DNA from 3 places in the Ligilactobacillus sp. RTP31139st1_D10_RTP31139_211217 genome. Region 2 is predicted to be linked to each of the others. Evidence: predicted binding sites of a transcription regulator. Region 2 holds the regulator's gene; each other region holds the start of a gene.
What was found. Region 2 encodes Rex, which represses fermentation and respiration genes when NADH is low (regulators of the CRP and FNR family bind a similar motif). Its sites were predicted from a motif close to TTGTGAANTANTTCACAA; they were not measured.
Positions count from the first base shown of each region.

Region 1: pdhA (pyruvate dehydrogenase (acetyl-transferring) E1 component subunit alpha) is a predicted target of Rex. The motif match lies at 4,058-4,075, and genes of this name have one in related genera.
Region 3: adhE (bifunctional acetaldehyde-CoA/alcohol dehydrogenase) is a predicted target of Rex. The motif match lies at 6,434-6,451, and genes of this name have one in related genera.

Region 1 is NZ_JBCOAR010000004.1:27,281-37,126, forward strand. Features, by position in the region: gene ABT996_RS03325 (TatD family hydrolase) at 1-464, shown strand, start outside; gene rnmV (ribonuclease M5) at 473-1,042, shown strand; gene rsmA (16S rRNA (adenine(1518)-N(6)/adenine(1519)-N(6))-dimethyltransferase RsmA) at 1,035-1,931, shown strand; gene ABT996_RS03340 (Veg family protein) at 2,024-2,257, shown strand; gene ABT996_RS03345 (MFS transporter) at 2,367-3,725, opposite strand; gene pdhA (pyruvate dehydrogenase (acetyl-transferring) E1 component subunit alpha) at 4,269-5,369, shown strand; gene ABT996_RS03355 (alpha-ketoacid dehydrogenase subunit beta) at 5,369-6,346, shown strand; gene ABT996_RS03360 (dihydrolipoamide acetyltransferase family protein) at 6,362-7,651, shown strand; gene lpdA (dihydrolipoyl dehydrogenase) at 7,657-9,063, shown strand; gene lplA (lipoate--protein ligase) at 9,089-9,846, shown strand, end outside.
Region 2 is NZ_JBCOAR010000004.1:133,831-143,676, reverse strand. Features, by position in the region: gene groL (chaperonin GroEL) at 1-24, opposite strand, end outside; gene groES (co-chaperone GroES) at 71-355, opposite strand; gene ABT996_RS03950 (CPBP family intramembrane glutamic endopeptidase) at 564-1,202, shown strand; gene ABT996_RS03945 (redox-sensing transcriptional repressor Rex) at 1,241-1,870, opposite strand; gene ABT996_RS03940 (ABC-F family ATP-binding cassette domain-containing protein) at 2,040-3,998, shown strand; gene tsaD (tRNA (adenosine(37)-N6)-threonylcarbamoyltransferase complex transferase subunit TsaD) at 4,083-5,114, opposite strand; gene rimI (ribosomal protein S18-alanine N-acetyltransferase) at 5,093-5,695, opposite strand; gene tsaB (tRNA (adenosine(37)-N6)-threonylcarbamoyltransferase complex dimerization subunit type 1 TsaB) at 5,679-6,404, opposite strand; gene ABT996_RS03920 (asparaginase) at 6,609-7,586, shown strand; gene ABT996_RS03915 (acyl-[acyl-carrier-protein] thioesterase) at 7,649-8,389, opposite strand; gene rsmI (16S rRNA (cytidine(1402)-2'-O)-methyltransferase) at 8,404-9,285, opposite strand; gene ABT996_RS03905 (DNA replication initiation control protein YabA) at 9,285-9,635, opposite strand; gene holB (DNA polymerase III subunit delta') at 9,657-9,846, opposite strand, start outside.
Region 3 is NZ_JBCOAR010000011.1:19,235-29,080, forward strand. Features, by position in the region: gene ABT996_RS07420 (GNAT family N-acetyltransferase) at 1-329, opposite strand, end outside; gene ABT996_RS07425 (MarR family winged helix-turn-helix transcriptional regulator) at 341-793, opposite strand; gene ABT996_RS07430 (Cof-type HAD-IIB family hydrolase) at 951-1,763, shown strand; gene ABT996_RS07435 (hypothetical protein) at 1,786-2,208, shown strand; gene ABT996_RS07440 (heavy metal translocating P-type ATPase) at 2,282-4,513, shown strand; gene ABT996_RS07445 (heavy-metal-associated domain-containing protein) at 4,529-4,723, shown strand; gene ABT996_RS07450 (hypothetical protein) at 4,850-6,133, shown strand; gene adhE (bifunctional acetaldehyde-CoA/alcohol dehydrogenase) at 6,515-9,205, shown strand; gene lacD (tagatose-bisphosphate aldolase) at 9,339-9,846, opposite strand, start outside.

The DNA of each region.
Region 1 (9,846 bases), 110 kb from region 2:
TACCTAAAAAAGTCCAATGGAAAGTTTTTGAACGTCAAATAGAGCTTGCGCATGAACTGCAACTTCCGATAAGTATCCATGATCGGGATGCGATTGCGGATTGCTATGCGATCTTAAAAAAGGCAGACATCGCAAAAATCGGTGGGATCATGCACAGTTTTAATGGGGATGCTGACTGGGCTGAGAAATTTTTGGATCTAGGGATGGAATTGTCGTTTAGTGGGGTCGTGACTTTTGGCAATGCTAAGGAAGTTAAACAGGCTGCTTTGGTGACACCATTGGAACATATGTTAGTTGAAACAGATGCCCCATATTTAACCCCAATGCCATTTCGGGGCAAGATCAATGAACCAGCGATGACCCGCTATACTTTAGAATTTTTAGCTAAAGAAAGACAGATCGCACCTGAAAAACTAGCGCAGATCACAACTGCTAATGCAAAGAAAGTGTTGAAGATAAAATGACAGATAAGATGAAGATCAAAGAAGTTATCGTTGTTGAAGGTAAAGATGATACCAAGCGGATCAACTTAGCCGTCAATGCAGATACCCTTGAGACTAGGGGATCAGCGATCAGTGATGAAACACTCGCACAGATCGAAGAATTACATGACAAGCGCGGAGTCATCGTCTTTACAGACCCCGATTTTTCAGGGGAAAAGATCCGTAAGATAATCCAAGAAGCTGTTCCGGGGGTCAAGCATGCTTTTCTGACAAAAAAAGCTGCTGCCCCAGATCACAAAGGCAGTCTTGGCGTTGAACATGCTGATCCAGAGGCAATCCGGGAAGCTTTACGTAATCTATATACCGAAGAGCCCGATGCGACTCCGATGATCAGTCGGGAAGATCTAGCAGTAGCGGGCTTGATATCAGGACCCAAGGCCAAGATCAGACGCCGGATCTTGGGCGAATATTTGCGGATCGGCTATGTCAATGGAAAACAGCTCTATAAGCGGTTGAATCTCTTCCAGATCACACCGGAAGAATTTGCTGCGGCACTGAGATATTTAGACCAAGTAGAGGAAGGAAAAATCGATGAATAATCAATTACCAGAGATCGCTTCACCGACTAGGACGCGGGCAATCATGGAAAGTTATGGGCTAACGTTTAAAAAAAGTTTAGGCCAAAACTTTTTGACTGATATCAATATTTTAAATAAGATCGTAGCAGCTGCTGAAGTAACGCCAGAAGATGACGTGATCGAGATCGGACCCGGGATCGGCGCTTTGACCGAACAGTTGGCTAAGAATGCCCATCAAGTCATGGCACTAGAGATCGATGACCGTTTGATCCCGGTGTTAGCCGATACTTTGGCACCTTATGATAACGTGACAGTCGTTCATCAAGATGTGCTCAAAGCTGACCTAGTGGAATTGATCGCTAAAAATTTCGATGGCAAGCACAAGATCAAGTTAGTGGCTAATTTACCATATTACATTACAACACCGATCATTTTACATTTGTTGGAAGCACCGGTTGATTTTGACCGGATCGTTGTGATGATGCAAAAAGAGGTCGCTGATCGTTTAGCAGCTGTTCCTGGGACTAAAGATTACGGTTCTTTGAGTGTAGCGGTGCAATACGAGATGGATGCTAAAGTGGCGTTTATCGTGCCTAAAACAGTTTTTATTCCCCAACCTAAAGTTGATTCTGCGATCATTGTCTTAGAGAAAAAAGCCGTTCAAACTTATCGACCAGTTGATGAAAAGTTCTTTAAGCAAATGGTCAAAGGGATCTTTTTACATCGACGCAAGAGCCTTTGGAACAACTTGCAAGGAATGTATGGTAAGACCCCTGAGATCAAAGAAAAAATGCAGGCAGCTTTGGCTAAAGTTGCGATCGAGCCAGGGATCCGCGCTGAAAAGTTAACGATCGCACAAATGGTCGCCTTAGCTGATGCTTTAGTCGCTGAAAAAATCGTCAAAAAATAACTTTTAAATATTGAAGTGTTTGTTCGGGTGTGGTATAATTGCGTTTTTTGTAAAATTATGTTACAATATTTTACACAGAGAGGTGAAGCGCATTGCCAACTACATTAGTAAAAATCAAGAGCAAGCTCGACAATTGCATTGGCGCTGGTTTAACGGTAACGTCCCACGTTGGACGCAAAAAAGTTACTAAACGTCATGGGATTCTGCGGGAAACTTTCCCCGCTGTATTTATCGTAGAATTAAGTCACGAAGAAAATGCCGTTGAACGCGTATCATATAGTTACACCGACGTTTTGACCAATAATATTATTCTAGATTTTGATTAAGTGATAAGTCGATTATCGCCGATCCTTATTAGGATTTTAGGTACCGAGATTTAATTTTTTGAAACAGCAAATAAGCTAGGAGCACCCACTTGCATGGGTACCTCCTAGCTTATTTTTTTACTTCTTTTAAGCGTAACGCCAAGACTAACGCTACGGCCTCGATGAATAAAAAGCAGATAAAGACGCGGGAATAGCTTGATTTTTGGGTAATACTTTGACCGGCACTGCTTAACAATAGGGTCGCGAGCATGACACCTAGACTACCAAGGAGCTGGCGGATCGTAGTTGTTAGCGCAGTTGCATGTGCGATCAAGTTTTTAGGCACTGAATTAGCCCCCAGTGTTGTCGCCGGCATCATGACAAAGGCATTGCCTCCTTCGATCACCATGGAAAAGGCGATCAAGAGTGGGAGTCCAAGGTGATCTTGCCATAAGAGCAGTCCAGCCCAGCCACCGAGCAACATGCTGACCCCAACTAAAAGAACCGGTTTGAAGCCCCATTTGTCGGCCAGTTTACCGGTCACAGGATTCAACACACTCAGTAAAACAACAGGTAAGACCAAGGAAAGCCCCGAAGCTAACGGACTTAAGCCGAGGATCTTTTGATAATAGAGCGGAAAAACGATCGTGACAACGATCAAGGACACGTAAGAAAGCCCGGTCAATAATAAGCCAATGTCAAAATCAAGGTACTTAACGATCCGCAATTCTAAAAGTGGCGTGGTCAGCTTTAGTTGACGGCGACAAAAGGCGATCAATAAACAAAGACCTAAGACCAAAAGTAAGATATTTAGCAACGGCTGGCGTGGATCTTTAAGGGCGGTAAGAGCGTATAATAAGGTACCTAGGCCAAAACCTTCATAGAATAGAGAGCAAACATCTAACTGGGATGGCTTGCGTTCCATGACATCACTGATCGTCACACAAGCGACCAAAAAGATCACGAGCATTAAAAAGCAAAATAACCAAAAGAGGTCTTGCCAACGCAAAAAGTTTAAGACGATCCCAGAGATGATCGGTCCAACTGCTAAGGCTGAACCCATGACTAATCCGGCGGCTCCCATGGTTTGTCCCCGCTTGTCTTTAGGCGTGATCGTCATCAAGACCGTTTGAAATGATGGAAATAAGATACCGACAGCAGTCGCCTCTAACAAGCGGCCTAAAAGTGCGAGCCAGAAAGTTGGGGCAAAAATTATCATTAAAGTGCCGACCCCAAAGAGGGCTAAGACACTAAGATAGAGATGTTTAAAAGAAATATTATTGAGCAGCCATGGACTGACAGGCATCATGACACACATCATGAGCATAAAGCCAGTCGTCAACCACTGGATCGTTGCCGCATCGACCGCAAAGAAATGCATCAAGGCAGGATAAGCGGTTGAAAGGGCTGATTGGCTGATCGACATGGTAAAAGTACCTGCCAATAGAGTAAAAATAAATAATTTTCGCTTAGTTTCGGTGAGTTCCATTTGATCATCTACTTTCTAAATATGTAAAAAAAGTCCGAAATCAGAATTCGGACTTTATTAGAAGACTAAAGCTCACTTTTCGCGGTGTTCCTTAGCTTCTTTCTCTTTTTCTTCATTTTCCCGACGTCTAGCATCGTTCAAACGGTTTTCTTCAAGCCGGTGTTCGAGCTTGGAATCATTACGGCGTGTCATATCTAAAACTTCCCTTCCATAGTCTACAGAAGTATTATAGTTCTAATGTCTATAAGTTACAAATAAAACGATCCGGCGGAAAAGGCTGATAATATCTTGATTTAATTTAAAAAATTAAAACATTATTTTAAACTAGGAGCTTGTGATAAAAGTAACATTGTCCACAAGCTAGAAAAAAATTATCCGCAAAATATTGCGCAAAATCAAGATTTTTTCGGTGGTAGGAAACAAATTAAAGAGTGCACAAAATTAACTTTTAGTGAACGATACGTTATAATTATCGATGTAAGCGCTGTACGAAGATTGAAAATAAGATTTGATTCCTTATGTTTGAAGAAAGGAAGTTTTAAAATGGCACAAAAAATTGATTTTGAAGCATTCAAGACGATCTCTCCAAGTGAGATCAAACCGCTTCGTGTATTAGATGAACATGGTAAAGTGATCGATCCAGACTTTTTCCCAGATCTAAGTGATGAACAGATCGTGGAATTATTCAAGCAAATGTTGTGGTCGCGTGTGTTAGATGAACGTTCCACTAAGCTAAATCGTCAAGGGCGCTTAGGTTTCTTTGCGCCAACAGCAGGGGAAGAAGCTTCTCAGATCGCATCTGAATTTGCGATGGAAAAGACAGACTTCTTATTACCAGCTTATCGTGATGTTCCACAATTAGTCTTACATGGGCTACCTTTAGAAAAGGCTTTCTTGTGGTCGCGGGGGCATGTCTTAGGAAATGAATATCCCGAAGATCTAGCTGCTTTACCACCACAGATCATCATCGGAGCCCAATATGTTCAAGCCGCTGGTGTAGCTCTAGGTCTCAAGAAAAAGGGCGCTAAGAATGTAGCATATACGTATACTGGTGATGGCGGTACTTCCCAAGGTGATTTCTACGAAGGGATCAACTTTGCAGGTGCATATCAAGCGCCGGCGATCTTTGTTGTGCAAAATAACGGCTATGCGATCTCAGTCCCAAGAGCGGTCCAAACTGCGGCTCCGACCTTAGCTCAAAAAGGTCTAGCTGCTGGGATCCCAGGTATTCAAGTTGATGGGATGGATGCTTTGGCAGTCTATTTAGTCATGAGCGAAGCACGTAAATACAGTGTCGAAGGTAATGGCCCAGTCTTGATCGAGACTTTGACGTATCGTTTTGGTCCACATACGCTTTCTGGTGATGATCCGCATCGTTATCGGACCGCTGATGAAGAAGCTGAATGGGAAAAGAAAGATCCATTGGTAAGATTACGCACTTATTTAGATGAAAAAGGTCTTTGGTCAGAAGCTCAAGAAGAAGCTTACATTGAAGAAGTAAATGAGCAGATCAATGAAGCGATGAAAAAGACTGAACAAGCGCCAAAACAAAAGGTGAGTGAATATCTTCAAAATGTCTTTGTAGAAACACCACCGACTTTAGAGGAACAAATTGCAAAATTTGCGGCTAAGGAGGAAGCATAATGGCTAAAACAACGATGATCAAAGCAATTACACAAGCTTTGGAAGATGAATTAAAACGCGATAAAAATGTTTTGGTATTTGGTGAAGATGTTGGTCGAAATGGTGGTGTTTTCCGTGCGACTGATGGCTTACAAGAAAAAGTCGGTGAAGATCAAGTCTTTGATACGCCCTTAGCTGAATCAGGGATCGGTGGTCTCGCAGTTGGCTTAGCTTTGACCGGTTTTCGTCCTGTTCCTGAGATCCAATTCTTTGGCTTTGTCTTTGAAGTCATGGATGAGATCGCAGCTCAGATCGCGCGGACACGTTTCCGTTTAGGTGGCACCCGTAAAATGCCCGTGACGATCAGAGCGCCATTTGGTGGTGGGGTCCATACGCCAGAATTGCACTCCGATAGTTTGGAAGGACTGATGGCACAAACACCGGGGTTAAAAGTTGTTATCCCAAGTGATCCATATGATGCCAAAGGTCTATTGACGGCAGCAATCCGCTCTGATGATCCGGTCGTATTCTTAGAGCATATGAAATTATACCGCTCTTTCAAACAAGAAGTTCCAGATGACGCATACACCGTAGCCTTGGATAAAGCAGCGGTCAAGCGTGAAGGTAAAGATGTAACGATCATCTCTTACGGCTATATGGTCCATGAAAGTTTACGGGCTGCTGACGAATTGGCTAAAGAAGGGATCGAAGCAGAAGTCGTTGATCTGCGTACAGTTTCACCATTGGATGAAGAAACGATCTTAGAGTCAGTCAAACGTACTGGCCGAGTTGTTTTGGTCCAAGAAGCACAACGCCAAGCTGGGATCAATTCTCAAGTAGCCGCTTTGATCGCCGAAAAGGGGATTTTATCGTTAGAAGCACCGATCGCACGGGTCGATGCCCCAGACACACCATATCCATTTAGCGATGCTGAAACGATCTGGTTACCAAACAAGCAAGATATCATTGAAAAAGTAAAAGAAACGGTCAATTTCTAGGAAAGGTGAAGATTTATGAGTAAATATCAATTTAAACTCCCAGATATTGGGGAAGGGATCGCTGAAGGTGTGATCGGTGAATGGCACGTTAAAGTCGGCGATACGATCAAAGAAGATGATGATCTAGTTCAAATCGAAAATGATAAATCCGTCGAAGAAATTCCTAGTCCTGTAGCCGGAAAAGTAACTGCGATCGTGGTCCCGGAAGGTGAAACAGCTGAAGTGGGCGATGTTTTAGTCGAGCTAGAAGTGGCTGAAGGTTTGGGCAATGTTGATGCAAGTGCGACAGAAACACCAGCTAAAGTCGAAGAACCAGCTCAACCCGTGGCTCAACCGGTTGCTGAGCCAACAAGCGTAGCAACACCGGTCGCAGCATCTGTTCAAGATCATTCCTTACCAGTTTTAGCGATGCCATCCGTGCGCAAGTTTGCCCGTGAAAATGGAGTTGATCTGACTAAGATCAAGGGAACTGGCCGTCACGGACAAGTAACTAAAGCTGATATCGAACAAGCTTTGAGTTTACCACAAGATGCACCGGTCGCAGCACCTGAGGCTAAAACAGAAGAATCAGTCGTTGCATTGCCAGCTAGTGCAAGTGCTCAATGGCCTGAAACAGTTGAAAAGATGTCACCGATCAGAAAAGCAACGGCTAATGCAATGGTGCGTTCAGTTTCACAGATCCCACATGTACATGTCTTTGATGAAGTTGTCGTGGATAAACTTTGGGATCACCGTAAGAAGTATAAGGAATTGGCGGCAACGCGTGGTGTCAAATTGACCTTTATGGCTTATATGGTCAAGGCTTTAGCCGTGATCATGAAGGAATTCCCGATCTTCAACAGCTCGGTCGATATGCAAAATCAAACGATCGCTTATAAAGACTACATCAACGTAGGTATCGCCACAGACACCGAACATGGTCTATTCGTACCAAATGTTAAACATGCAGATGCGTTGAGCTTATTTGGGATCGCTGAACAGATCTCGGAAAACACAGCCAAAGCTAAAGAAAATAAATTATCACGTGATGATATGAATTACACGGGCATGTCGATCACCAATATTGGTTCGGTCGGCGGTGGTTTCTTTACGCCGATCATCAATTGGCCTGAAGTTGCGATCTTAGGTATGGGTAAGATCACTAAAGAAGCTGTCGTAGTGGATGATGAAGTTCAGATCGCACGTGTTTTGAAGTTGTCCTTGGCCTTTGATCATCGTGTGATCGATGGTGCAACAGCTCAAAAAGCAGTCAACAGACTCAAAGAATTATTGGCAGACCCAGAATTGTTATTAATGGAAGGATGAGCTAGATGGTAGTTGGAGATTTTTCAATTGAATTAGATACAGTCGTGATCGGTGCGGGCCCTGGTGGATATGTAGCAGCGATCCACGCAGCCGAATTAGGTCAAAAGGTGACTGTGATCGAACGTGAATTTATCGGTGGTGTCTGCTTGAATGTAGGTTGTATCCCCTCAAAGGCCTTGATCGAAGCGGCGCATCACTACCAATACGCAATGCACTCCCAAGATATGGGGCTCCAAGTAACAGCAGCTAAACTTGATTTCAATAAAACAATCGAGTGGAAAAATAGCGTTGTTTCTAAGCTCACTGGTGGGGTCGCATCACTATTTAAAAAGCATCAGATCGATGTTGTTTGGGGCGATGCCTTCTTGAAAGATGATCACAATTTACGTGTGATCGATAAGGAAGGTCATGCTCAAACATATAGTTTCAATAATTTGATCGTAGCTACCGGGAGTCATCCGATCGAGATCCCTAACTTTAAGTTCAAGGGTCGTGTCTTAGACTCAACGGGTGCGCTCAATTTACGTGAAGTTCCAAAAGAATTAGTTGTCGTTGGTGGCGGTTATATCGGGTGTGAGTTAGCTTCGGCATATGCCAACTTAGGTTCCCATGTGACGATCCTTGAAGGTGGTCCGATGATCTTAGCTAACTATGAAAAAGATCTAGTCAAAGTGGTCGAACATCACTTTAGCAAACAAGGGGTAGATGTCTACACCAATGCTTTGGCTAAGAATGCTGAACAAACAGATGATAACGTCAAAGTCACCTTTGAGATAGACGGTAAAGCTCAAGAGATCACAGCTGATTACGTGATCGTTTCGGTCGGGCGCCGTCCAAATACCGCTGATATGGGCTTAGAACAAGCCGGCGTCAAGATCGATGACCGCGGTTTGATCCCAGTTGATGCTCAAAGCCGTACAAATATCCCACATATCTATGCGATCGGTGATATCGTGGCTGGTTTTGCCTTGGCTCACAAAGCTAGTTATGAAGGTAAAGTAGCTGCTGAAGCGATCTCTGGTATGAAGACAACGGTCGATTATCGTGCGATGCCAGCCGTTTGTTATACGGATACTTCGATCGCAACGACAGGATTGACGCTAGCCGAAGCTAAAGAAAAGGGCTTTAAGGCTAAAAAGGCTCAATTCCCATTTGCTGCTAATGGGCGTGCGATCTCAATGGGGAAGACGGATGGTTTTATTCGTCTAGTTTTCGAAGAAGAAACGGATATCTTGTTAGGGGCTCAGATCGTTGGGGCCCATGCGAGTGATCTGATCAACGAATTGACTTTGGCGATCGAAATGGGAGCAACGACTGAAGATATCGGCTTAACTGTCCACCCACACCCATCATTAGGTGAAGCTGTGATGGATGCTGCTGATGTGGCACTTGGTTTTCCAACTAATATTTAATTTTTAGGCAAATGAGGGATGAAGAATGCAGTATCTAGTAATGCAAACTGATGATATCAGAACTAACTTAGCAACGGAACAGTATTTGATGAACAGTGGTAAATTGGAAGCACCGTTTATGCTGTTTTATATCGAAAAGCCATGTATCATCGTAGGTCGAAACCAAAATACAATGGAAGAGATCAATCAGAAATATTGTGAAGATAACAAGATCACGATCACTCGTCGCCTTTCCGGTGGTGGTGCGATGTATCAAGACCTAGGCAATATGTGCTTTAGCTTTGTCGTACCAGCTAAAGATCAAAAATTCGGTGATTTTAAGACATTGGTCCAACCGATCGTCAAAGCGCTACATGAGATGGGGGCTACCAAAGCTGAAGTGACCGGGCGCAATGATATCGTGATCGAAGGCAAGAAATTTTCTGGTAATGCAATGTATACGAAGGGCGACAAAACTTTCTCACATGGGACTTTGATGTTTGATGTGGATACGAGTGCGGTTGAAAATGCGTTGCGTGTACCTAAAGATAAGATCGAATCAAAAGGTGTTAAGTCAGTTCGTTCGCACGTAACAAATATCAAGCCATATTTGGACAAACAGTATCAAGCACTAGATACCTTCGCCTTCCGAGATGAATTGATCAAAAAGATCTGGCAAGTAGATTCATTAGAGCAAGCCCAAAAATTTGAATATCATTTAGATGAGACGGATAAAGCTGAAATTGCTAAGATCGAACAAGAGCTGTATAAAAATTGGGATTGGGTCTATGGACGTTCCCCAGA
Region 2 (9,846 bases):
TGAAAACTTGATTTCTTTTGCCATTTCTAATTCACCTCATACGAATTAAGTTCAATGTTTACTTATATATTTATTCCACAACGGCAAGAATATCTTTTTCGTGCATTACTAAATATTCTTGACCTTCAAATTCAACTTGAGCACCGGCGTACTTGTCAAAAACGACAACATCGCCGACTTTAAGTGTCATTTCTAATTTCTTGCCATCATCAAGGATACGTCCCGTACCAACAGCAACAACTTTAGCTGTTTGTGGTTTTTCTTTAGCACCGCCGGCTAAGACGATCCCACCCACAGTTTTTTCTTCTTCTTTTTCGACCTCTAAAATTACGCGATCTCCTAATGGTTTAAGCACGTTATATCCCTCCAAATTCTTTTTAGCACTCTAACAACTTGAGTGCTAATCAATTACAACTATTACTATACTAACTTTACTTTTAAATTGCAAGCATTTTATCACTCGCACCTTAAGAGTGCTAAAATATTTTTGAAATTAGTTTGAATAAATAGCGTTAAAAACATATAATCTAACCATTGAAACTTTATAGTTAGGACCTTTATCGATGAAAAAACAGTTACAGTTAAATTCACTTGTCATCTTAAGTATCTATTGTAGCACAATGACTTTGGCGCCTTTATTATGGGTGATCTTCAAAAATGCTTGGTATTATCCAGCCGTGACCGTTTTGAATCTCATCGGTTGCGGGACGCTGCTCTACTTAGCGCACGAGTTTCCTTTCAAGGATCGTTTTTTGCGCACCCCAAAAAAGCTTGCACTTCGCCAAGAAATCTATTACATTATTTTTGGTACACTAGCGCTCGTTTTGTTGCAATGGCTCAGTTCGTATATCGAGATCAAATTTCTTGGACAGCCTAGTTATTCAGCTAATACCGGTTATCTTTTGACAGTCCTTGCCAAATATCCATATTATTTAGTAAACATCGTCATCTTTGCACCGATCATGGAAGAATTTGTTTTTCGCAAAGTCTTGTTTGCTGATCTTGGCTCTGTGATCGACCCGATCGGTGCGGCACTGGCCTCGAGTCTACTCTTTAGTTTGGCTCATCAAGACGGACATTATTTGACTTATGCCGGGATCGGACTAGTGCTTTGCTTGCTATATGCTAGAACAGGCCGTTTACGCATTCCGATCTTAGCCCATAGTTTAATGAATTTGCTTATTATTTTAAGTGCTTGGTAACAAAAAAGGATGTGTGCACCACACATCCTTTTTCATAGTTATTCAAAGTATTGTAAAAAATAGATCAAAGTCTGCAATTCATTAGTCAGATCAACATTTTGGACGCGAACATCTTTAGGGACCGTGATCCGCAATGGGGTAAAGTTCAAGATCCCCTTGATCCCAGCTGCAACTAATTCATCCGTCACGGCCTGAGCTTTATCAGCTGGAACAGTCAGGATCGCGATCTCTATTTGTTGCAATTGCAGTTGCTCTTGCATATCTTCCATCGGATAAACTGGGATCCCACTTTGGATCAATCCCGTGATCTTAGGGTCAATATCAAAAGCCGCACTGATCCGCGCGTTATTGCTCTTGTGAAAGTTATAATTCAATAGGGCGTGGCCTAGATTACCCACCCCGATCAAAGCTACATTATTTAATTTATCTTGACGTAGTGTTTTTTTGAAAAATGCTTGTAAGCTGGCGATATCATAACCATAGCCACGCTTGCCTAAAGCACCAAAATATGAGAGATCACGTCGGATCGTTGCTGGATCGATCTTAACAGCTTCAGCTAATTCAGTCGAAGAGACATGCTCCTTACCAGCATCCGCTAAAATATTGAGATAGCGGTAATAGATCGGCAAACGTTTTGCCGTTGCCTTAGGAATATTTGGGGTCACCATCTAGTTTCTCCTCTCAGATTACTCAATATGATAAATTTTAGCATAACAACTGTACTAAAAAAATTAAAAAATTGTAAATTAATTCACAATATAACTAATAATTACTGTTTTAGCGCAGTTTTAATTTTTTAACTTTGTGAAACGACTAATTACTCAAGTAGGTGAAAAAATGATTTTATTACAAGCACAACAAGTCGCGCGCCATTTTGGGGCGGATGTCTTGTTTGAAAATATCGATCTTGATATTCAGGAGCACTCCCGTATCGCTTTGGTCGGAAAAAATGGTGCCGGTAAATCGACACTTTTAAAAATGATCATCGGTGAACAAGCTCCTGATGAAGGCCAGATCGTAACTAAAAAAGGCCTAACAATGGGCTATCTTGCCCAAAATACCGGGCTTGAATCTGATAAAACGATCTATGAAGAAATGCTCAGCGTCTTTGATAAATTACGCCAAATGGAACAAAATCTCCATAAATTAGAAGCTCAGATCGCTGATCCAAATGCAGATCATGCCTCAAAAGCTTATCAACAATTGCTAAGTCGCTATGATCAACTATTACATGATTTTAAAGAGCAAAACGGCTATGGTTATGAAAATGAGATCCGCTCTGTTTTACACGGTTTCCATTTTTATCCTGAAGATCATGACCGTCCGATCGCCTCACTTTCTGGAGGCCAAAAGACTCGCCTGGCCTTGGCTAAATTACTTTTGGAAAAACGCGATCTTTTGATCTTGGACGAACCGACTAACCACTTAGATATCGAAACTTTAACTTGGTTAGAAGGTTATATCCAAAATTATCAAGGCGCACTCTTGATCGTTTCGCATGACCGCTACTTTCTAGATAAGATCGTCAATGAAGTTTACGAGATCACGCACGGTAAAGCTCACTACTACAAAGGAAATTATTCCAATTATATCGTTGAACGTGAAAAAAGAGCGCAGTTAGCGTGGAAGAACTACGAAAAACAACAAACTGAGATCCATAAACTCGAAGATTTCGTCAACAAAAATCTCGTGCGGGCTTCGACAACTAAACGTGCGCAAAGTAAACGTAAACAGCTCGAAAAAATGGACCGGCTCGATCGTCCTGAAGGTCCCGAAAAAAATATGCATTTTCGCTTCAAAGCCGAGCATGAAAGTGGCAATGTCGTTTTGACCGTTAGTGACGGTGCGATCGGCTATGAAGGTCAGATCATTGCCGAACCGATCAACTTTGAACTGCGCAAACGCCAAATCTTTGCAGTCGTAGGATCAAATGGGATCGGTAAATCGACCTTGTTAAAAAGTATTCTGGGTAAACAGCCTTTCATCAAAGGAAAAGCTACGTTTGGTACCAACGTCCATCCCGGTTACTATGACCAAGAGCAACATAATCTTCACCCCCAAAAAACGGTCTTAAATGAGCTTTGGGATGATCATCCAACGACACCTGAAAAAGATATTCGTTCGATCTTAGGGAGTTTTCTTTTCAGTGGCGACGATGTCAAGAAGATGGTCCACAGTCTATCTGGGGGCGAAAAAGCACGGTTATTACTGACAAAACTTGCGATGAAACACGATAATTTCCTAATTCTAGACGAGCCGACTAACCATTTAGACATCGACAGTAAGGAAGTCTTAGAGCAAGCTATCAAAGAATTTGACGGCACGATCCTCTTAGTCTCACACGACCGTTATTTCATCAACAAAGTCGCCACTAGCGTCTTAGAGATCGCTCCAACTGGTAGCACACTTTATTTAGGTGATTATGACTATTATGTAGCTAAAAAAGAAGAACAAGCTGAGTTAGCTGAAGCCAAGGCCAAAGCAACACAGCCTGAAGTCGTAACTAAAAAAGAGATCTCCGCGGGAAAACAAAGCTATGCTCAAAGTAAAGAGCATCAAAAAATGGAACGCAAACTTACACGTAAGGTCGCAGAATTAGAAGCTAAAGTTGAAGAACTCGATGAAAATAAAACTGAACTAGAACAAGCGATGGCATTACCAGAAAACTTCAACGATCTCGATAAGATGGCAAAATTACAAGCACAGCTCGAAACGATCACAGCTCAATTAGCCCAAGCCGAAACAGACTGGGAAAACAGCAGCATGGAACTGGAAAATTTCAACAGTGAAAACTAGAGCACAGTGCCGATAACTCCTAAAAAATAACGCGGGGCCCACTACGATGCAAAATCATAGGGGGCCCCGCTTTATTTATCCTATCTAAGCTTCTTCTAACCAATCAAATTCTAAACTTGGATCAGCATTTAGATCTAAGTTAGCAAATATCTTATCATTGTAAGCCGCATAACCAGCTGCTCCGATCATCGCGGCATTATCACCACAGAGTTTCAAAGGTGCTTTTAATAATTCAACGTCTTCAAAGCGTTTCAACTCTTCATCTAAACGATCACGTAGGCCTTGATTAGCTGCTACACCACCAGCCAAGATCAATTGTTTGACCGGATAATTTTCCAGTGCGCGAACTGTTTTTTGTGCTAAAACATCGACGACACTTTGTTGGAAACTAGCAGCTAAGTCAGCTTTACCTAAGGTTTCCCCTACTTGATCAGCATGATGGACCGTATTGATAAAGGCACTCTTTAAGCCACTAAAACTAAAGTCATAGTTATCTTCTTTTTCCATTGCTCGTGGGAAAGCAAAAGTGTCTTTCCCCTTATGCGCTAATTCATCGATCTCTTTTCCGGCTGGATACGCCAAACCTAAAACACGTCCGACCTTATCATATGCTTCACCTGCTGCATCATCCCGTGTCTCGCCGATGATCTTAAAGTCATTTGGTCCGGCCAGGTAGACTAATTCCGTATGTCCACCTGAGACAAGTAATGCTAAGGCTGGAAATTGGATCTCACCGGCAAAATTGGCAGCATAGATATGTCCTGCCATATGATTGACCGGGATCAAGGGAAGATCGTGCGCAAAAGCGATCATCTTAGCGGCTGTGACCCCGACTAATAATGAACCCACTAAGCCTGGACCATAAGTCACCGCTACAGCATCCAAGTCAGCATAGGTCACTGCAGCTTGTTCTAAGGCATCCGCAATGCATAAAGTTATCTGTTCGATGTGGTGGCGACTAGCAACTTCGGGAACGACACCCCCGAAACGCTTGTGGCTCTTGATCTGGGTTGCAACGATATTTGAGAGGATCTTATTTCCATTTTCGATCACCGCAACGCTTGTCTCATCACAGCTTGATTCAAAAGCCAAGATCAAATTCCGATTTTTTTCCATCCTTTTTCAACTCTCTTTTTTAAATTTCTGTTTACCAAGTTATAGCTATATTCTAGCCCATCTTCATCTTTGTAATAAGCATTTTTGACAGCTACTTCTTTAAAGCCAGCTCGCCGATATAGTGCTTGGGCTTCTAAATTGCTCCGTCTGACATCTAAGCTCAAACGACGACACCCGTATTTTTTAGCTTCGATCTGCAAAGTCTCTAACATCATCAGCCCTAACCCTTGATGTTGATATTCGGGTAAAACTGCAATATTAGTCACATGCGCTTCATTAGGTCCATAAGCAAGATCACACCCGGCAAAAGCTACCATGCGATCTTCGTAACGCACAACGATGTAAAGCGAAGTCAATTTATTTTGAATATGTTTTTCAAAATCTCCATAGCTCCAAGGCTGATGCCCAGCATATACCGAACTTTCGATCTCAAGCATTTCAGCAATATCAGGTACGATCGCACGACACATCAAATAATTTTTGTCCTCAACAACTACATTATGACAACCAAAATCTAAATTAGGGGTCGCTTGTACTGGTTTTAGCAACACCAAAAGTTTATCTTTATACTTTTTCAACATAAGAATCCGCTTGATCCTTTCCAGGGTGTTTTTCCATCCATTGTACTTCTGCTTGTGTCAAACGTAAATAATGTGGTACAAATGTCAAAGTATCCGCTACAGGACGCTCTTTACCCAAAAGTCCTAACAAATAAGCACTCGGATAATCATCTTTAGGCGCACTAAAGCGATAATTACCAGCTGTAAGCAGTTCTTCAAAGCGTTCACGATAAACCTTAGCATCCGCTCCGATCAAGCAAGCTTTTTTATCCTTTAAAAATTCGCATAACTCAACGACTGAGAGATGCTGATCTGGTAAAACTTCCACTAATTTACCTGCCTTATTTTGATAAACACCAGCAAAAACATTTTCGCGACGCGCATCAAAGATCGGTACTAAAAGTTCATTCGTATCATTTTGACAATTAGTCGCCAAAAGCTCTAAGCTTGAGACCCCGACTAACTCTTTATTCAAAGTAAATGCTAATGTCTTAGCTGCCGTCACTCCGATCCGAAGTCCCGTGTATGAACCCGGTCCGGCAGAAACAACGATCCGATCGAGATCTTGTGGTGTTGTATCTGACTTTTTGAGCATTTCAGAAATGATCGGCATCAAAGTCGTACTGTGCTTTCGCGCCATATTGAGCGTTGTTTCTGCTAATAACGTGTCATCTTCTAAAACCGCCACGCTCAGAGGACGATTTGAAGTATCCAAGGCTAATATCTTCATCTTGCAGCTAACTTCCTTTTATCTAATCTTATTACTTAAAATCACAATGAATATCTTAACATAAATCATTACAGAAAAAAGCTTTTATTTCAATTAGACAGCCTATCGACATTCATTGGTTTAATCGTTATAATAAAAAAACGGTATTTTGCTAATTTTGTGTACCACTAGCGCTACTGGTACACCTAGAAAGGAAGATGCAAAATGAAAAAAATTCTTATTTTGCACACTGGTGGTACGATCGCAATGTCAGAAGACGAAAACGGTGCGGTCGCTCCCGGAAAAGAAAATCCCCTCAATCAATTTAAGAATCCTTTTGGGACTGAGTATGAACTCGTGATCGAAAACATCTTCAACATCCCCTCACCCCATATGGATCCCGCTAATATGCTCGTCTTGCAACAACGGATCATCAAAGCTTATGAGAATGAAAATATCGATGGGGTCGTGATCACCCATGGGACTGATACGCTTGAAGAAACAGCTTATTTTCTCGATCTAACTATCCCATTTAAACTTCCGATCGTCTTGACCGGAGCGATGCGTTCAGCTAATGAGATCGGTTCTGATGGCTTGTACAACTTCAAAACCGCGATCTTGACTGCTGCTAGTCCTGAAGCTAAAGGCATGGGCGTCTTAGTGGTCATGAATGATGAGATCCACACGGCTCGCTATGTGACTAAGACCCATACCACTAATGTTGCGACCTTTAGAACTCCGACTTTTGGTCCGATCGGGCTGATCTTGCGCGATGAAGTGCGTTTTTTTGAAAAATTGCTCCGCCACCGCAGTGTTTTGATCGATCACGTGGTCGACCATGTTTATCTTTTCAAAGCATATGCTGGGATGGACCCAGAATTACTTGAAATAGCGCTCAATAACCAAACTAACGGTGTTGTGATCGAAGCTTTGGGTGCGGGTAATCTTCCGCCTAGAGTTTTGCCTGTGCTCGAAAAATTACTGGCCAAAAAGATCCCTGTAGTCCTTGTATCCCGGAGTTTCAACGGGATCGCCCAAGATGTTTATGCTTATCCTGGTGGAGGTGTCCAACTAAAACAAATGGGCGTTACCTTCTGCCACGGTTTAAATGGACAAAAGGCTCGGATCAAACTCTTAGTCGGGCTAAGCGCTGGTCTAAGTGGCGCTGAACTAGCCGATTTTGTTTCGGATGCTGTTTCTTAATATAAAAAATGAGAGTGTAAAACAATACGCAACACCGTATGTTTTTACACTCTCATTTTTTATTATTTCCAAGTCACTTGTGCACTACAACTCAAAGTTCCATCAGCCATATAGATCTCGTGTAACGTGGTCAACTCGTCTTTTGAGCGAAGCAATTCCACTTTACTGGTGCAGGTTTGCCCATAATTCAATTCATGTTCATATTTAATGTTCAAAGCTACCGGCTCGTGTTCCATTAAAAAATCTTTATCTAAAACATCTAGCATCCATTCGATATAATGAACATTATTGACATGATGATTACTATCGATATCAAAATAGCGCACCCGATAATCTTTAGCTAACATAACTTCTTCTAACCGCTTAGGACTTGCTGACCGTTCGATCGATCTGATCGGTTCAGGTCCAAAAGGTGCGATCACATCAGAGGTTATCCGCGTGATCTTTCGCGTTTCGAGATCAAGCAATACAAAAGCCGTATGCATCTTAGCCAACAATTCGCCTTGTTCATCCCGAAGATAAAAATTCCGATAACAAAAATAGCGATTATAGGCCGTTGCTTTCGTTTCGATCACAACTTTTTCATCACGTCTAGGTAAGCGAGTGATCGAAAGCAAGTGTTGTGTGATCACCCAACCATAACCTTGCGCATTCAACTTTTCTTCCGGCATCCCGACATCTTTTCCTTGCGCATAGGAAGCTAACATCATCAGATCGACCAATTTTCCTAGACTCAGTTTACCTGTAGGGTCCGTTTCATAGTACACGATCTGATGGGGCATGCGATATAAATTTTCTGCCATTGTCTTATTTATCCTTATAATTGATGATATTCGTTATAAACATCCTGTTTTTTCAAACCATTTAATTTTGCGACCTCTTTGATCGCTGCATTAGGCTTCAACTGTTTTTGTGCTATCAAAGCCGTTACTTGCTCAGCTAATGGCAACTCCAGTAAAGGATCGGCTTTTTTAGCTCGTGGGGCACTATTGCCTTGGACCACGAGCACAAATTCACCCCGGATCTCTTCATTGGTAGCCCATTCCACCGCATCGGCCAACGTTCCGCGTAAGAACTCTTCATAACGCTTAGTCAACTCGCGACACAAAGCGATCTCACGCTCAGGGCCAAAAACAGCTTGCATTGCCTGCAAGGTCTTTTTCAAGCGATGTGGTGCTTCATAAAAGATCAGTGCGCAAGTTTGTTGTTCTAATTGCTCTAAAACTTCACGCTGCTCATTTTTCTTCCGGGGTAAAAAGCCATAAAACATAAAGGGTTGAGGCGCTATCCCCGAAGCGATGAGAGCACTCAAAGCTGCATTAGCTCCTGGCAGTGGGACGACCGCAATGTCAGCTTGGATACAAGCTTTGACTAATTCATGGCCTGGATCACTGATCGAAGGCATCCCTGCATCACTTACTTGAGCTAGATCTTGTCCCGCCTGAAGTTTCTCGATCAAATACGGGATCCGTTCCTGCGTATTATGCTCATGAAAGCTGATCTGCGGGGTTTTGATCTCAAAATGGTTCAACAAGCGCATCGTATTACGCGTATCTTCCGCACAGATCAGATCAACCTGTTCTAAGATCTCAAGTGCCCGAAAAGTCATGTCTTGTAGGTTCCCGATCGGTGTCGGTACCAAATATAACGTTCCTTGCTCATTTTTTTCTCTAAAACTACTCTTTTGCTTAATTGACATTAATGTCGCTCCCCATAGATAACATCTTGACAAAAGACACACGGCTCATCATTTATCCGCCGTGAGCCATACATGTTGTCTACATTACAAACATGGAAGCCTTCTTCATAAAGCTTTTCCAAATTCTTACGTGACTTAGAGAGGCCCGCTTCTTCATTGCTTGTCTCTTGTGTTTTCTTTTGTTCTAATTCGTGAAGTCTTTCACGTAGATGTTGATTTTCGATCTCTAACTCTGCATTTTTCTCGATGATCCGTGTCATCTCTTCTTTCACGCTCGCCAGCATCGCTTGTACATCACGTGACATTTCTTCCATATTTTCAAAATTGTCATATAATTCGCGTTTATCCACAAAATCACCTTCAACCTGTTATCATGCTTGATACCAACTGCATAAATTCAAAGTCAGTGCCTCTAAGATACTCTGAAATGAGACATTGACCGCTCGTTGCCGTTTAGTCGAAAGGACAGCTTCAACGGCGCGGATAGCTCCATTTTCCGGAATTTTTAAATTTCTTTCATTGAGCTCTTTACTATACATTATAAAGGCAACGTCCTCATTT
Region 3 (9,846 bases), on a different contig from region 2:
AAGCGTCCCAAACCATGGCGTTTGAAGGCTGATCTGATGTAGATGCGTTCGATCTCAAGGGCATTAGGGGCAACTTGTTCACTTTGAGACTCGTTTAAGTTGACTTTTAAATAGCCGGCAAGTTGGTCATCTAAGTAAACAAAGTAAAATTGTGAGTTAGGATCATTGAGCTCGGCGGTCAATTTATTGAGGTCATAGGCTGTTTTTAAGTAATCGGCGAGGTCTTGAGCACTATTTTGGTCTTTAAAAGTATCGCTAAAAGTTTCAATGCTTATTTTTTGTAGTGTTTCAACTTCAGCTATAGTGATGCGTTTTAATGTTTTAGTCATAATATTTACTCCTAATAAGTTCGTTTTTGGCCTTTTTTGACGATCTCCCAATCTTTTTCGATATTACTGCGTACTTGTTGTAATAATTGTTGCAACTGCACTTGTTGTTTTGCGGTCAAATGCTTTAGGGCCGTCTGTTCTGAGTAGTTATGTTCGGCCCGAAGAGTTGGGTAGATCTGAGCCCCTTTTTTAGTTACAAAAAGGGGCTTATTTTTTTTATTATCAAGTTGAGTTCGGCGTTCGATCAAACCGTTGGCTACTAGTTTTTTGATCGCCCGGGAAGCCGTGGTCTTGTCGACTTTGAGGCAATTAGCCAACTCTTCTAAGATGATCCCGGGCTGTTCGTAGATCCTGACCAAGTAGAGATATTGGCCCTTGGAGAGTTCTAGGTCTTTGAATTCGACATTACTGATTGAATCTAAAGCCCGGGCGATCGTGCCGATCTCACGTAAGATCTCTGTCATTTTGAGCACTTCCTTTTGGTATAGTATATTTGATGTTTGTTGTAAATGCAACTATTTTTTTAGAACGGAAATGAAATCGTTAAAATGGTATAATAGCTCTTGAACAATTAGAATGAAGGGCATGTGACGCGTTGATGTCGCATGGTAGGTGAGCATTTTGGATATAAAAATGGTAGCGATCGATATTGATGGTACGTTGGTCGATGATCACAAGCAGATCGGTGAAAAAACCAAAGTAGCGATCAAACAAGCGCGCAAGCAAGGCGTTTATGTGGTCTTATGTACGGGACGACCATTGTCTGGGGTCAAAGATTATTTGGAAGAATTAGACTTGGTGGGAGAAGACGACTATGCGATCACCTTTAATGGGGCTAAAGCACAGGTCACAGGGACAGGTGAAGCGATCTTTGAAAATCTTCTATCTCCCGAACAAGTGACTCGCTTGGATCAAGTCAGTCATGAAATCCAGATCAGAGGCCAGATCGTCATGCCAAATTCTGAAGTCATCACGACCTTTAAAAATATCAGTCCGTATACCGTACTCGATGCGTTCTATACGAAAATGCCACTTTATTACTGTGAGCCAGAAGAAATAGCTACACATTCGGCAGTGGCTAAATATATGTGGGTCGATGAACCAGAAGTGATCGCCGCTAAGACCAAGGACTTAGATCCAGCAGTGATCGCAGATAAGTATACCGTCCTTAGTGCGCCGTGGTTCTTTGAGATCATGCATCCTAAAGCCCACAAAGGCGCAGCCGTGCTCGAATTAGGTCAGCATTTAGGCCTAACTAAAGATCAGATCATGGTTTTAGGGGATGAAAACAATGATCTGACAATGTTTGAACTGGCTGGATTTGGGGTCGCGATGGGCAATGCTAATGACCAGATCAAAGACCTTGCCAGTGCAGTCACAGCGGATAATAATCATGATGGTGTCGGTGTGGCACTAGAAAAATATGTACTTTAAGAATTAGAAGGGAAGCAGTGAGATGGGAATTGTTGGTGAATTTTTGCTCCACAGATGGTATGTTTTTGTGATCGCCATCTTATATTGGCTCGTGATGAAATATCTAGGAAAAGGGACGCGTTTTGCCCGTGAAGCCAGCCAAGTGTCAGCTACTTTGCAGATCTTGTTTTTACTCGTTTATACGGGGGCAGCTCTATGGTTGTTAGCTTCAGGAACGGCTGCTAGTCAAGCCTTTACTTTATTTACGCTGGTAGTCAACATTGGCGGTGTCGTATTAGTTTTACCGCTGTTTTTGTTGATCTTGTATCGTTTATGTACCGCTAAATTTTTAACCCGCTTGCCTGAATGGGGCAAGAACTTATTTCGCTTGATCTGTTTTGCTTTGTTAGGCTTTTTCTCTTACCCTATCTTGGCGGTAGTCGTGACTTTATATTACGGCTGGTAAAGTGAGCTTTTTAGTATCACCCTAAGCTCGTTTTATGATAAACTACAGTTGTAAACGATTAGAGGTGAGACAGATGGAAAAAGATAATTTTGCGATCGAAGGGATGGTTTGTGCTAGTTGTGCGCAAACGGTCGAAAAAGCAGTGGCGCAACTGCCAGATGTCAGTGAGGTTGCGGTCAATTTGGCGACCGAGAGCATGCAAGTTGAGCATGGATCGCAGGTCAGTGTGCAAAAGATCATGCAGGCGGTCAAAAATGCGGGGTATGCAGCGACTTTATCCAACACCCTTGATCAAGCCGAATTTGAAGCTAAGCAAGCTCAGACTAAAGCGCGTTTGTTGCATAAAAAGCACCAAACGATCGGCGCTTTGATCTTTGCGGGTGCGTTGCTTTTAGTTGCGATGGGACCGATGATGGGTCTAGCCTTCCCGCACTTTTTAGATGTGATGCATAGTCCTAAAAGTGCTAGTCTGATCCAGCTGGCGTTAGTTTTACCCGTGTTGTGGTTTGGTAAAGACTACTTGATCACAGGGGCTAAGGCATTATTTGCCCGGCACCCTAACATGGATTCGTTAGTCTTAATGGGAAGTGGTGCGGCACTCTTATACAGTTTGGTAAATACTTATCTGGCTGTGGTAACGGGGCACCACCATGATCTTTATTACGAGGCAGCCGGGATGATCATTGCCCTTGTCATGTTAGGTAAGTACTTTGAGGATCTTTCGAAGCAAAAGACCAACTTTGCTTTGACTTCGCTTTTGACATTGGTACCTAAAAAAGCTCTATTAGTCGTAGACGAAGGAAAGACTAAAGAAGTGCCGGTCGCAGAGCTTAAAGTCGGGGATACCTTTTTGGTTCAGGCAGGGCAAAGTATCCCCGTTGATGGTATCGTTTTGGCTGGCGAGACGACTGTCGATGAATCGATGTTGACGGGTGAAAGCTTGCCAGTCGCCAAAAGCACTGGTGATCTCGTGAGTGCCGGCACGGTCAGCCAAGTTGGTCAATTGACCTGTCGTGCAACGCGGGTCGGAAGTCAAACGGCACTTTCGCAGATCGTAGCCTTGGTCGCCAAAGCTCAAGGTTCAAAAGCACCGATCGCCCGGCTAGCTGATCAGATCGCGGGCTATTTTGTACCAGTGATCATGGTGATCGCAACTTTAGGTGCATTGGCGTGGCTTTTGACGGGGCATTCGTTAGGTTTTAGTTTAACGATCTTTGTTTCGGTCTTAGTGATCGCTTGTCCGTGTGCCTTAGGGTTAGCGACTCCGACTGCGATCATGGTCGGGACCGGTAAAGCAGCCAAAGCGGGGATCTTGTTCAAAAACGGGACAGCCTTAGAACAACTATCACAAGTGACAACGGTCGTCTTGGATAAGACGGGAACGATCACCCAAGGCAAGCCAACGGTGACTGATGTTTTAGCTAAACCAGGGCTAGATCCGGCGACGATCTTACAGTTAGCCGCTAGTCTAGAGTTTTACACTAAGCACCCGTTAGCCCATGCGATCTTGCAGGCCTCAACCGCTGAAACGTTACCCGTCAGTGACTTTGAGACTTTGCCTGGGCGGGGCTTGACGGCTAAGATCGATGGCTTGACCTATTTTCTGGGCAACCATAAGCTTTTAGTCGAACAAAAGCTCCCAACTGAGACACCATTGGTAAAACAGGCCCGATCCTTGACGCAAGCTGGCAAAACAGTGATGTTTTTGAGCACTGAAAAAGACCTCTTGGGTGTGATCGCCGTGCAAGATCCACTGAAACAAGATAGTCGCCGTGCGATCGCGCAACTGCACAAGTTAGGGGTAAAGACTGTGATGTTGACGGGCGATAATGAAAAGACCGCCCAGGCGATCGCCAAACAAGTCCAGATCAGTGAAGTTATCAGTGATGTCTTACCGGCTGATAAAGCAGAGACTGTCTTAGAGTTACAAGCTAAAAGACAAAAGGTCGCAATGGTCGGAGATGGGATCAATGATGCGCCGGCTTTGGCCAATGCCGATGTCGGAGTTGCGATCGGCAATGGAACTGATGTGGCGATCGATTCGGCTGATGTCGTTTTGATGAATTCAGATCTCAGTTCATTAGCCCAAGCACTATTATTGAGTCATAAGACTTTGGTCAACATCAAAGAAAATCTCTTCTGGGCCTTTTTCTACAACTGTCTCGGGATCCCGGTCGCTTTAGGTGTCTTGACGTTCTTTGGGGGGGCGTTGCTTGATCCGATGATCGCTGCTTTGTGTATGAGTTTTAGTTCAGTATCAGTTGTTTTGAATGCTTTGCGGTTGAACCGTGTAAAATTAAACTAAGTGAGGATGATAGTAATGGAAAAACATACAGTAAAAGTTGAAGGTATGAAATGTGAAGGTTGCGCTAAGAAAGTGCGTGAAAGTTTAAGTCGTGTCGTGAAAAATGTTAAGGTCGACTTGGAAAAGAAAACGGCGGAATACATCGGGGATGAAACAATCGATGGTTTGAATCAAACCTTGGATGGAACGCCATACTCAGTCAGCAAATAGCTAATTATTAAGGTGTTGGTATTCTTGCCAACATCTTATTTTTTTCTTATATATCTTTTACGAGCAGTAGTTTAGAATAGAGGTGTGGGCGAAAATTTTAGTAAATTACGAAAGGGGAATCTGCAGATGCATGATTATCGCAAAGAAGTACAACAATTGCTCGATGTGATGGGGAATAGTGAGCAGGAACTAACTCTAGGTGCTAAAGCGATCCAGCTGATCTTACAAATGGCAGCTAAGGGAAGTTCAGCCGAAGTGATCGAAGAAAAGCGAGCATCAGTAACACCTGAAGCGAAAGAAGATGAAGAGGAAGGTCCGCAGGCTCAGCCTGAAGAAGAACTTGAAACGAGCTCAAAACTAGTAGAGAAAGTTGAAGCGGAGTCTAAACCAGCAGTTCAAGAAGTTGAACCAGTGGTCGATGAACCGACCGAAGAGAGCAAAGAAAAAGCCAAAATAGATCGGACTTCGCAAACTTTGCAAGCTTTGTTGAGTGAAAAAGGTGACAGTCAAGCGTTAGATAATTGGGTGCAAAAAGACCCTAAGATCTTTGAACGACTATTTGATATGGTAATGGTCTATAAAGTCTCAACGCGTCGGATCGGGTTTAAAGCTTATAATAAAAACAATAAAGAACTGAGATTTAGAGAAACGATCCGGAATCAATTCAATCCTAAAAATGGCGATGCGATCTTAGTCAGCAACGCCCATACGGATTCACCCCGGATCACGAAATTGATCAGACGACCAGCTGAGTCGTATTATCCTAATACGGTGACCTTTGACCGCGGGGTAGTTGAGGTCAACACTGATAAAGAACTGATCGTTAAACGCAATGTAAGTGGGAAAAAGCTTCGCGTCGATGGCGAATTATTTGAGTATAAGATCCCAGCTCAAGCCTATAATATCCATGAAGGTAGTATCGTGCGGTTGCGTTGGTATGCCCAACCGCGTGGTGAACGACAAAATGAGGATATCTCACTAGCTTGGGTCTATCAAGAACGCCAAGAAAAAGTTACCACGCCAGCGCCGAAAAAAGAGAAGGGCCCTAAGCCACAATATCAACCGACGATTGAATTTGATCTAGCAGGTAAAACAGTCGGGATCGTGGTCGGACGCGAACTATATCGTGATAAATACGAAGCAATCATTGAGGCACATAATGGTAAGATGCTGATGGTCGACGCATTCTATCATCGCCGTGCCCCAGAAAATTATTTTGCACGGCGCTTGAGTGAAGCGGATTATGTGATCATGGTCCAAAACCAAAATAAACATAATACGAGCTATGCTTTAGCCAAGATCAAAGACCAATTTCAAGGCTTTGCGGTGGCTAAGAACTTGACCGGGATCCAGGTAGAACAAGCTATCTATCGGGCAGTCAAGGGTCTACCGGCATTCGTAGCTGGTTAAACGTCGGATGAATAACACGAGACTTTCCATGATGTGTATTTTGCATTGTGGGGAGTCCCGTGTTTTCATTAGCGAACAAATGACGCAGAATATCAATAAGATAAAAAATGCACAAAGTATTAGACATTTGCTAAAAAAATTATGGTAGTTTTGATGGGGCTACTAAAAAGATGTTTTTTGAGGCCGTACGAACAAAAAGTTAATTTTTTACATAAAGTAAGCGCTGTTGTGGATGGAGCGTTTCTTGTTTAAGAAAGAGTAAAATAAATTGAAATCGGTATCAATAAGGGTTAATATAGTTAGTGAAAGTATTCACGAAAAAATTTATCGAGTGAATTACTAGTCACTTTTAGTTTAAATATTTTGGGAGGTTCCAGATAGATGAGCAAAGAAAAGCCAAAGAAAAAAGTATTAACTCCAGAAGAAAAAGAAGCAAAGATGCAAGCAGCTCGTGTTTATACCGATGGCTTGGTCGAAAAAGCGTTAAAGGCAGAACAAGAATATGCGACCTTTACGCAAGAACAAGTTGATAAGATCGTAGCAGCTGCAGCTTTAGCTGGCTCTGAAGCAGCTTTGACTTTAGCTCACGAAGCAGTCGATGAAACTGGCCGTGGGGTAGTTGAAGATAAAGATACTAAGAATCGTTTTGCGACAGAAAACATTTATAATTTGATCAAAAACGAAAAGACAGTTGGTGTCATTTCGGAAGATAAGATCAAAGGCCAAGTTAAGATCGCAGCTCCATTAGGCGTCTTAGCCGGGATCGTGCCAACGACCAACCCAACTTCGACCACGATGTTCAAAGCTTTGATGGCTTTGAAGACACGTAATGCGATCGTCTTTGCTTTTCACCCACAAGCACAAAACTGTTCCGCACACGCAGCTAAGATCATCTATGAGGCAGCATTAGCAGCTGGAGCACCAAAAAACATCATTCAATGGGTCGAAAAACCATCACTTGAAAACACAACTGGTTTGATCCAAAATCCAAAGATCGCATCTATCTTGGCAACTGGTGGCCCAGGCATGGTCAATGCAGCATTGCGCTCGGGTAACCCATCAATGGGTGTAGGTGCTGGTAACGGGGCAGTCTTTGTTGATCACACTGCTAACTTAGACCGTGCTGTCGAAGATCTTTTGATGTCTAAGCGTTTTGATAACGGGATGATCTGTGCAACAGAAAACTCAGCCGTTGTTGAAGCTCCAGTTTATGACGCTTGGTTACAAAAGATGCAAGAAAAAGGTGCATATTTAGTACCAAAAGAAGACTATGCTAAGATCGAAGAGTTCGTCTTCAATGATAACCACGGAGTAAACGGTCCGGTTGCAGGTAAGAGTGCTCGCTGGATCGCAGACCAAGCTGGTGTCTTTTTACCAGAAGGTAAAGACGTGATGTTATTTGAACTAGATGCCAAAAATATCGGTGAAAAGTTATCCTCTGAAAAATTATCCCCACTCTTGTCCATTTATAAAGCTAAAGACCGCAACGATGGTGTTAAGATCGTTGGCGCTTTGTTAGATTATCAAGGTGCAGGTCACAATGCTGCGATCCAGATCGGTTCACAAACAGACCCATTCATCAATGAATTTGGTGACAAGATCAAATCAGCTCGGATCTTGGTCAACCAACCAGATTCGATCGGTGGGATCGGTGATATTTATACGGATGCATTGCGTCCAAGTTTGACACTCGGAACAGGATCATGGGGGAAAAATTCATTGTCACATAACTTATCAACAGGTGATCTTTTGAATGTTAAGACAGTTGCTAAACGTCGTAACCGTCCACAATGGGTACGCTTGCCAGAAAAGATCTACTACGAAAACAATGCGATCTCATACTTACAAGATGAGACAGAAGATATCAAGCGTGCCTTCATCGTAGCCGATCCAGGAATGGTCCAATTTGGCTTCGTTGATAAAGTTTACGATCAATTAGCCGTGCGGGATACACCAGTGAAGACGGCCCTTTACGGAACGGTAAAACCTGATCCAACATTAGGACAAACGATCGAGATCGCTCGTCAAATGGCAGAATTTAAACCAGATACAGTGATCGCTCTTGGTGGTGGTTCATCCTTGGATGCAGCTAAGATCGCCCGTTATATCTACGAATATTCCTTAGATCAACCAGCTGGTTTCATGGATGACTACGATAAAGTCAGCGAATTGTTCTTATTATTGCAACAAAAATTCGTTGATATTCGCAAACGTATCGTTAAATTCCACCATGCGACTGCAACTAAATTATTTGCGATCCCAACAACATCAGGTACTGGTTCAGAAGTGACACCATTTGCGGTTATCACTGATGATAAGACCCACGTGAAGTATCCGTTAGCTGATTACGAATTGACACCACAAGTGGCGATCGTGGATCCAGAATTTGTTATGACTGTGCCAAAACGCACCGTTGCTCTTTCTGGGCTAGATACTTTATCGCATGCTTTAGAAGCATATGTTTCTGTAATGTCATCTGAATTTACCCGTCCATGGGCGCTTGAAGCGATCAAGTTAGTCTTTGAAAACTTAGTTGATTCATACAACTTTGATCCAAAGAACCCAACGGCTGCTGGTGAAAAAGCTCGTGAAAACATGCATTACGCCGCTACATTAGGTGGGATGGCATTTGCTAATGCCTTCTTAGGGATCAACCACTCGATCGCCCATAAAACAGGTGGGGAATTCGGTTTGCCACACGGCTTATGTATCTCGATCGCTATGCAACCAGTTATCCGCTTTAACGGTGTGTCCGGTAAGGTAAAACGTTCACCATATCCACGCTATGAAGTATACCGTGCCCAAAAAGACTACGCAGATATTGCTCGTGCTTTAGGGCTCAAGGGCAACAGTGATGCCGAATTAGTTGAAGCATTATGTGCTCGGATCGCGCAGTTGTTCAAAGATCTCGATGTTGAACCTAAGTTATCCGCTAATGGTGTTACCAAGGAACAATTTGAAGGGGCCTTGGATGAAATGGTCGATTTGATCTACAATGATCAATGTACACCAGCTAACCCACGCCAACCATTCTTAGAAGAGATCCGCGAATTATTGTGGGAACAATTTTAATTAAGTAAAGCCCAAGAGCGAGTTTCAGGTGACTGAGACTCGCTCTTTTTGGTGTAGATAAAAGACTATAAAATGCAAAAAAAACTTAGAATTACAAAATGTGATCCTAAGTTTTTTGTATTTTAGTTTATTTTTAGATCAAATTTTTACTTGCAAGTGGGGTCGCGGTTTCTTTTAGGACTGTATTTAAAGCTTCGATATTTGCTTTTCCTTGGGTCTCACACCAGAGACTCGCTGCGCCCGCACCATCTTGAGCAAATGGGACGACGCTATCCTTCCAGGTCGCACGCCCACACAAGACACCGTTGAATTTTGAACCGGCTTCATGGGCAAAGTAAAGCGTATCTTGGAACATCTGTGCTGACACGCCCGCACTTAAGAAGATAAATGGAACGCCAGCTGCGGCTTTGGTCTGTTCAGCAAAGTAAGCTGCTGCTTGTTCCTTGGTGTAGACTGCATCCTCATCTTTTGCAAACCCAGCAACATAAGCCATATTAACTGGAACTTCGACTTTCAAGACATCAACGTTATAACGCGGTTTAGCAAATTCGCGCATCATCTCGATGACTTTATGCGGTTTGACGGCTGCGTATTCTTTGCTCTTGGTGTCTTCGATATTAGCATCATAGGACATCAATTCG